DNA from 2 places in the Aliihoeflea sp. PC F10.4 genome. Region 1 is predicted to be linked to the other one. Evidence: riboswitches for the same ligand, from Rfam matches in the RefSeq annotation. Region 1 holds a riboswitch; the other holds the start of a gene.
What was found. Region 1 has a riboswitch for S-adenosylmethionine ahead of ACX82Z_RS13245 (O-succinylhomoserine sulfhydrylase). Riboswitches for the same ligand answer to the same signal wherever they lie in the genome.
Positions count from the first base shown of each region.

Region 2: another riboswitch for S-adenosylmethionine. It lies ahead of ACX82Z_RS21590 (homoserine O-succinyltransferase); the one in region 1 lies ahead of ACX82Z_RS13245 (O-succinylhomoserine sulfhydrylase).

Region 1 is NZ_JBTSWH010000001.1:2,621,343-2,625,749, reverse strand. Features, by position in the region: gene ACX82Z_RS13260 (MliC family protein) at 1-12, shown strand, start outside; gene ACX82Z_RS13255 (hypothetical protein) at 330-602, shown strand; gene apaG (Co2+/Mg2+ efflux protein ApaG) at 595-987, opposite strand; gene ACX82Z_RS13245 (O-succinylhomoserine sulfhydrylase) at 1,077-2,267, opposite strand; SAM riboswitch at 2,327-2,403, opposite strand; gene ACX82Z_RS13240 (2'-deoxycytidine 5'-triphosphate deaminase) at 2,476-3,573, shown strand; gene ACX82Z_RS13235 (TM2 domain-containing protein) at 3,570-3,947, shown strand; gene ACX82Z_RS13230 (TM2 domain-containing protein) at 3,964-4,329, shown strand; gene ACX82Z_RS13225 (ion transporter) at 4,337-4,407, opposite strand, start outside.
Region 2 is NZ_JBTSWH010000001.1:4,295,783-4,300,189, forward strand. Features, by position in the region: gene ACX82Z_RS21580 (L,D-transpeptidase family protein) at 1-738, shown strand, start outside; gene ACX82Z_RS21585 (sulfurtransferase TusA family protein) at 746-982, shown strand; gene ACX82Z_RS21590 (homoserine O-succinyltransferase) at 1,026-1,958, opposite strand; SAM riboswitch at 2,011-2,088, opposite strand; gene hisC (histidinol-phosphate transaminase) at 2,174-3,271, shown strand; gene ACX82Z_RS21600 (prephenate/arogenate dehydrogenase family protein) at 3,273-4,205, shown strand; gene ACX82Z_RS21605 (DUF2125 domain-containing protein) at 4,202-4,407, opposite strand, start outside.

The DNA of each region.
Region 1 (4,407 bases):
GCGGAGAATTAAGCCACATTTACGCCGTATTTGTTAACGGTTGAATTAAAGCTTCATCAAGCCGGCAGTTGCACACTGGCTCAGAATTCGGCAAGCGGGGGGCAACGCTACCGGATGAGATATGCTTATAAGACTGGCGATTATCTGGCTCGTGGTTGCGGGCTTCGCGGTGGGTTTCGCGGAACTGGTCACCTCCGACACGGTCGGTCGTGATGACCGCGCAGGCTCGCCTTGCGACGAGTGGTCGAATCCGAATTGCTCTAACGGGGCTTCGGGACCTTTCGGCAGTTAGCAAAGCCGAAACCGTCGCCATGGCAAGATGACCTGCCATGAAGCCGATCGGAACCGCGATGACCCCTCCTTCCGCCGGCCAGGAGGAAGAAATTGCGCAGGCCGTCTGCGATATCGCCGTTCTCCTGGCGCAGGCCATTCACCAACTCGACCCGGAAGCCGCGCAGCGCATGAACTTCGCTGCCGGAATGTCCTACAATCGTCATCTTGGCGAGAACCGCCCGTTAGCGGCAGACATCATGTACCGCTTCGGACGCGCACTCGTGGATCGGGAGCTTTTCCCGGTGTCAGGTGAAGGCGAGCTCAGTTGACCGAGCGGTGTATGCCAGGCAGGTCGAGCGAGAATGGCGGGATGACGACCTCGAACTCCTGACCGGTTTCGCCGCGCATCGTATAGTCGCCCTCCATGAAGCCGGACGGCGTCGTGAGCGGGCAGCCGGACGTATATTGGAAACTGTCGCCCGGTTCGAGTTCGGGCTGTTCGCCAACGACGCCAGCACCACGCACCTCTTCGAGATGGCCGGTTGCGTCGGTGATGCGCCAGTGACGCGAAACCAGCTTGACGCCGATGTCACCGCGATTGGCGATGGTGACGCGATAGGCCCAGAAATAGCGCTGCTCCTCCGGTTCCGAACGCTCTTCCAGATAGAACGGCTCGACGGTGACTTCTATGCTTTTGGTGGTTGCGCGGTACATCTGCCCTGTGCCTTTCGCCGCGATACATAGCGGCCAGCGCCGATGTTGCCACCGGCGCTGGCCCTGTTCTGGCGCGATTGTGATCTGCTTCAGATGCGCTCCAGCGCCTGATCGAGATCGGCGATGATGTCATCGGCGTCTTCAAGACCCAGCGATAGCCGCACGGTCGACGGGTGGATGCCGAGATCGGCGCGCGCGTCCTCTGTCAGGTTCTTGTGCGTGGTCGTCGTCGGGTGCGTGATCAGGCTCTTTGCGTCGCCAAGATTGTTCGAAATCCCGACGAGCTTCAGCGCATTCTGGAAACCGAACGCGCCGGCCTTGCCGCCTGTCACATCGAAACAGACCAGCGTCGAGCCGCCCTTCATCTGTCGCGCGATGATCTCGGCCTGCGGATGATCCTTCCGACCGGGATAGATCACACGCTCGATCTTCGGGTGGTTCGCCAGATGATCGGCGATGCGGGCGGCGGTCTCCGTCTGCTGCTTCACGCGGATCGGCAGCGTCTCCAGCCCCTTCAGGAGCGTCCATGCGTTGAACGGCGACAGGCTGGGTCCGGTATGGCGGAAATAATCGTGCAGATTGGCGTCGATCCATTCCTTGTCGGACAGGATGATACCGCCGAGGCACCGCCCCTGACCGTCGATATGCTTGGTCGCCGAATAGACGACGACATGCGCGCCGAGTTCCAGCGGCTTTTGCTGCAGCGGGGTCGCGAAGACATTGTCCACCACGAGCCGCGCGCCGGCAGCGTCGGCAATCTTCGCGACGGTGGCAATGTCGACCACTTCCAGCGTCGGATTGGTCGGGCTTTCGAGGAAAAACAGCTTGGTGTTCGGCCGCACGGCCTCTTCCCATGCCTTCAGGTCGCGCCCGTCGACGAGCGTGGATTCGATGCCGTATTGCGGCATCAGCTTTTCCACGATGTAGCGGCACGAGCCGAACAAGGCGCGGGCCGCGACGACATGGTCGCCCGCCTTGACCGAGCACAAAAGCGCCGCAGCGATGGCGGCCATGCCGGACGCCGTGGCGCGCGCGTCTTCCGCGCCCTCCAGCATGCACATGCGCTTTTCGAACATCTCGACGGTCGGATTGGCGTAGCGCGAATAGATGAAGCCGGGTTCCTCGCCCTTGAAGCGCGCTTCGGCGGCCTCGGCGCTGTCATAAAGGAAGCCCTGCGTCAGATAGATCGCTTCGGACGTCTCGCCGAATTGCGAGCGCATCGTTCCGCCATGGACGAGTTGAGTGGCGGGCTTCCAGTTCGTTTCGTTCGATTTCGACATCACGCTTCATCCAGACACAAAAAAACCGGTCGCGAAAAGTCGCGCCGGGTCCATGATGCCCTTGCCGGGCTACGGTCCTTTAGCGACTTGTTTTACGTGGCTGCAAGCCGACCGGCAAATCACCACGGGATAAAAGGCCGTCTACCGGCTTTCTCGCCTTGCGTCAATTCGCCAGCCGTTTAAACCTCGCTCGATTTTGACGATGGGGATGGGCGTGCGCCAGACGGGAATTTTGCCGGACAGGCAGATCAGGGAATTGTTCGACGCGGGCGCGCTTGCCTGCGACCGTGCGCTGGACGGCGACCAGATCCAGCCTGCCAGCCTCGACCTGCGGCTCGGCGCAAAAGCTTACCGTGTCCGCGCGAGCTTCCTGCCGGGCGCAGGCAGTCGCGTTTCGGACAAGCTGGAACGTCTCAAACTGCACGAATTCGACCTGACCGCCGGAGCGGTTCTGGAAACAGGGTGCGTCTACATCGTCCCGATTCTCGAGACACTGGCGCTGCCGCCCGAGGTCGCGGCTTCGGCAAATCCCAAAAGCTCGACCGGCCGGCTCGATATCTTCACGCGCGTGATGACCGACCACGGCGTCGAGTTCGACAAGATTCCTGCCGGCTACAACGGCCCGCTCTTCATCGAGATCAGCCCGCGCACCTTCCCGATCGTCGTTCGCACCGGCTCGCGCCTGTCGCAGATCCGCTTTCGCATCGGCAATGCGTTGCTGGACGGCGAGGCACTCCATGCACTCCACGAGGCCGAAACGCTGGTCGCGTCCGAAACGCCTGACATTTCGGGCGGCGGCATCGCGCTTTCCATCGACCTGACAGGCGATGCCGACGGCCTTATCGGCTATCGCGGCAAGCATCACACCTCCGTGGTCGACGTCGACAAGCGCGCGGCGCAGGACGTCTTCGATTTCTGGGAGCCGATCCACGATCGCGGCGCGAAGGAACTGATCCTCGATCCCGACGAGTTTTACATTCTCGTCAGCCGCGAGGCGGTGCATGTGCCGCCGAACCATGCTGCGGAGATGACGCCCTTCGACCCGCTGGTCGGCGAGTTTCGCGTCCACTATGCGGGGTTCTTCGATCCCGGCTTCGGCCATTCGGCCGCCGGCGGCACGGGCAGCCGCGCCGTGCTGGAAGTGCGCAGCCATGAAGTGCCGTTCATCCTCGAGCACGGCCAGACGGTCGGCCGTCTCGTCTATGAGCACATGCTTGAGAGGCCGGACGCTCTTTACGGCGCGGACCTCAAATCGAACTATCAGGCGCAGGGCCTGAAACTGTCGAAGCATTTCCGTTCGCCATGAGCGAAGCGCAGCAGTCGGAAACGCGACAGAGCGCCGGGACGCTACCGCAAGGGCCTCTTTATCGTCGCGCCTACAAATCCATCTGGCTCGCCTATCTTTTTCTTTTGGTGGCGAGCGGCGTCGGCCTGCATCGCTTTTATCTCGGCTACCGGCGCACGGCCGCTGTCCAACTGGCGCTCTTCGTTCTTGCGATGGTTTTAGCGTTCAGCGGTTTCGGGCCGGGCAATATCGCATTCTTCGCGATACTGGGTTGGGTGTTCGTCGATCTTTTCATGCTGCCTTGGCTGACGCGCTGGCGAAACGAGGCGATCGCCGCAGAAATCACGCGCAGCCTGCCGCCCGTTCGTCCAGCGGCTTCAATGTCTTCAAGCTGAAGGAGAGGCTATCGCCATGGCACGTGTTCCGACAGTCGAACGAAAAGCCGAAATGCGGTTGGACAGCCTGCCGGACAACGCGGTTTATCGGCACGCCTACAAGAAGATGTGGATCGCCTATGTCCTGCATCTCGTCGGCTTCGGGGCGTTCGGTGCCCACCGTTTCTATCTGCTTTATTACCGCTCGGCCTGCGCGCAACTTGCACTTGCCGTCGTCTATGTTTTTTCCGGCCTCGCCGTTCCTCTGGTTTCGGATGCTGCCGGCATTGTGCTGGTTGTCTGGCTGATCGTCGACCTGTTCCTCATTCCGGGCCTGACGCGGGCGCGCAACGCGACGATCGCCGCCGATATCGACGCACAGGTCGAGGAGATGCGCGGCTGAAGCTTTTTCAGCCGCGTGGGTTTCTCAATCCTCGGACTTCCTCACGCAGCGCGCGCACTTCCTGCAGGATCAAATCCT
Region 2 (4,407 bases), 1.7 Mb from region 1:
TCGTCGGGCTGCTATTCGATGACGGACGAGGGCGTCGAGCAGATTTACGCTTTCGCGCGCGATGCCTTCAAGGGCGGACAGCAGGCGTTCCAGCTTCAGGCGTTTCCCTTCCGCATGACCGCGCAGAACATGGCGCGCTACAAGAGCGATGCGAACTACGCGTATTGGACCATGCTCAAGGAAGGTTACGACCACTTCGAGATCACCAAAGTGCCGCCGAAAGTTGATGTGTGCGAGCGTCGCTACGTCTTCAACCAGTTTACCGCCGACGGGCGATCCTTCTCGCCGACCGGGGCATGCCCGGCAGCCACGCAGCCCGAAGCTTTGCAAACGGCCTACAAGACCTACCAGTCGACGTTCGATGCCGCTTTCACCTCGGCGCTCTCCTCGGCCTCCAAGCCAGCCGCCTCGATTGGCGGCGTCAAGGAGGCCGCTCTCGTCGCCGACTGGTCGCGCAAGCGGGCACGCGGCGAACGCGTCAGCCGCGAACCGCCGAATTTCGAGCAGTCCGGCGTCATGGTTTCCACGCGTGCGCCGAGTGAGCGCCCTGCGGTGACGACGGCGTCCGTTACGCGTCCGGCACAGCCGGCAGCACCGGCCGCCGCGCCACAGCCAGCCGCTGCTCCGCAACCTGCAGAGACGGCCGCGGAAGCGGTCGAGGCCGCAGCGCCGGTCATCGCGCAGCCGGCCGAACAGCCTTCGCGCCTTGGCCGCCTCATGAGCCTTTTCGGCAACTGAGGCCTGCTTGAGTGAAATCTACGACCTTCGGGGGCTGAACTGCCCCCTTCCGGTGCTAAAGACGCGCAAGCGTCTTCAGGCGATGAAGCCGGGCGACACGCTGACCATCGAGACGACGGACCCGCTGGCGAGCGTCGACGTTCCGGCGTTTTGTGCGGAAGACGGTCACCGCCTCGTGTCGAGCGAGGCTGTCGAAGGCGGGCATCGGTTCGTCATCGAAAAGCTCAGCCGACCGGCGTCGTGACGACTGCATCCTTCATGGCCGTGCGCGACAGGCGAACTTCAGCCTACCGCGCGGGCGGGTTCTTGCCGATATCTTCGAGCTGGTAGGCGGTGGTCTGGTAGACCTGGTTGATCCAGTTGCCGAACAGAAGATGGGCGTGCGAGCGCCAGCGGTTGAGAGGCGCGCGCGCAGGGTCGTCGTCAGGATAATAGGCGTGCGGTAATTGCGTCTTCACGCCGGCGGCGACGTCGCGGTCGTATTCTTCCTTGAGCGACGTGGAATCATATTCGATGTGGTTGAACATATAGAGCCGGTTGCCGGTCTTTTCCGCCAGCATGCAAGGCCCGGTCGCATCCGATTCCATGAGAAGTTCAAGACCGGAATCTGGCCGGATATCGGCCGAGCGCACCTCCGTCCAGCGTGATACCGGCACGGCGAAATCGTCAGAAACGCCCGTGAGATAAGGCGATGCCGGGGCGTTGTTGCGATGGCGGAAGACGCCGAACGCCTTTTCGTCGAGCGGATATTTGGGGAGTTGGTGAAAATGCCAGGCGGCAGCCATCGCGCCCCAGCAGACGAAGAACGGCGAATGAACGTTGGTCGTCGTCCAGTCGAGAATTTGTGTCAGTTCCTGCCAGTAGCCGACCTCCTCGAAGGGCAGCAACTCTATCGGCGCGCCTGTGATGATGAAGCCGTCGAACTGCCGCTCACGCACCTCTTCCCATGTCTGGTAGAAGGAAATCAGGTGGTCTTCGGACGTGTTCCGGGCCTTGTGATTGCCGATGCGCACCAGCGTCAATTCGATCTGGAGCGGCGTCGCGCCGATCAGTCGCGCGAACTGCGTTTCGGTTCGGATCTTGTTCGGCATCAAATTGAGAAGGCCGATCTGCAACGGTCGGATATCCTGCCGGAGCGCCGTCTGCTCGTCCATTACCGATACGCCCTCGCGCACGAGGATGTCGCGGGCAGGAAGCTGGTCGGGAATCTTGATCGGCATGGCGCACTCCAGAACGAAAAAGACCGGCGGCGAAATCGCGGCCGGCCCCAACGGACTATTGCGAGCGGCCCTTTAGCTACTTGTTTAACGTGGCTGCAAGCCGACCGGCCAAATCACCACGGATCTTCAGCGAAGCTTTTAGGCACGCGCGCCCTTTGCGTCAATCGCAAAGCTTGGTAGAGGAAAGCCGCCTTCCCAAACGTGGACAATCGACCATGACCGACACGCTTCGCCCGCAGCCCCGCCCCGGTGTGATGGATATCGCCGCCTATGTGCCGGGCAAGCATGGCGATGCGTCGAAGGGCAAGATCCACAAGCTGTCGTCCAACGAAACGCCGCTCGGCGCTTCGCCCGACGCGCTCGACGCGGCGGCGCAGATGTTGTCGCAAGCCGAACTTTACCCGGACGGCTCGGCCAGCGAATTGCGAAACGCCATTGCCGAGGTACATGGCCTCAACCCGCAGAACATTTTGTGCTCCAACGGGTCCGACGAACTGCTCGGCCTTCTGGCGCAGACCTATCTGACGGCCGGCGACGAGGGCATTTTCACCGAGCACGGTTTCCTCGTCTACCGCATCCAGATCCTGGCGTCCGGCGGCGTGCCGGTGGTGGTGAAGGAAAAGGACGAGCGCGCCGACGTCGACGCGATTCTCGCCGCCGTCACCCCTCGCACGAGGATCGTGTTCCTCGCCAATCCGAACAATCCGACCGGCACCTATCTGCCCTTCGAAGAAGTGCGCCGCCTGCATTCCGAACTGCCGAAGAACGTGCTTCTGGTGCTCGACGCGGCCTATGCCGAATATGTTCGCCGCAACGACTATGAATCCGGTGTGGAACTGGTCGCCGCCTCGCAGAACGTCGTCATGACGCGCACCTTTTCCAAGATTCACGGCCTTGCTGCGCTTCGCATCGGCTGGATGTATGCGCCTGCGGCGATCATCGATGCGGTCAATCGCGTGCGTGGTCCCTTCAACGTCAACGCGCTCGCCATCGCGGCCGGCGCAGCGGCGATCCGCGACCGCAACCACGTTGAGGAAGCCGTCGCCTATAACGAGGCATGGCTGCCCTGGGTCGCCGACGAACTGACGAAGATCGGCCTGCGGGTCACACCCAGCGTCGGCAATTTCGTGCTGATCCATTTCCCTGAAAACGGCCGTTCGGCTGACGCAGCAGATCAGTATCTGACCGAGCGCGGCTACATCTTGCGCCGGGTAACCGGCTACGGCTTTCCGAACGCGCTGCGCATGACGATCGGCTCCGAAGAGGCCAATCGCGGCGTGGTCGCCGCCCTGACCGAATTCATGAAGACCTGACGTGACCAAACCGCATTTCGACCGTATCACGCTTATCGGCATCGGCCTCATCGGCTCGTCGCTGGCGCGGATCATTCGTCGCGAGGGGCTCGCAGGCCATCTCGTCATCTCCACGCGCAGCGCCGAGACGCTGAAACGCGCCGAGGAACTCGAACTTGGCGACAGCTACGTGGCGGACGCCGCCGAGGCAGTGAAGAACGCCGATCTGGTCATCGTTTCGGTGCCGGTCGGTGCGTCCGAAGCGGTTGCACTGACGATCAGGGATACGCTGAAGCCCGGAGCGATCGTCACCGATGTCGGCTCGACCAAGGCGTCGGTGATCGCCCAGATGGCGCCGCACATTCCCGCCGGCGTCCATTTCATCCCTGGCCATCCGCTGGCCGGAACCGAAAAGTCCGGCCCCGACGCCGGCTTTGCCGAGCTTTTCGCCAATCGCTGGTGCATCCTGACGCCGCTCGAGGGCAACGATCCCGCCGAAGTGGAAAAGCTTGCCGATTTCTGGCGGGCCTGCGGCTCGAACATCGACACGATGGACCCGCAGCATCACGACATGGTTCTGGCCATTGTCTCCCATCTTCCGCACATCATCGCCTACAACATCGTCGGGACGGCGGACGATCTGGAATCGGTGACCGAAAGCGAAGTGATCAAATATTCGGCGTCCGGTTTTCGCGATTTCACGCGTCTGGCGGCATCCGATCCGACCATGTGGCGGGATGTGTGCCTGCACAACAAGGACGCGATCCTCGAAATGCTTGCGCGGTTTTCCGAGGACCTCGCCTCGCTCCAGCGGGCGATCCGCTGGGGTGACGGCGACAAGCTGTTCGATCTGTTCACCCGCACGCGGCATATCCGCCGCTCGATCATCGATGCGGGCCAGGAGATCGACGCGCCCGATTTCGGCCGTCAGGTCGCAAAGCCCAAAGGCGACTAGAGCGGCGGGATATTTCCGAGACGGAAGAAGCCGATCGAGACGGTGCCCTTGTCGATACGCACCGGCAAAGATGGCGTGTCGCCGAGCGCGGCAACGCCCATGAAAGCAAGACGAATCTGATCGCGCGCGCCGGGGAAGAATTCGCTGAGGATGCGCGCGAAGACCTGCGGATTTTCAAGCGTCATCGTCAGTTGTGCGTCGA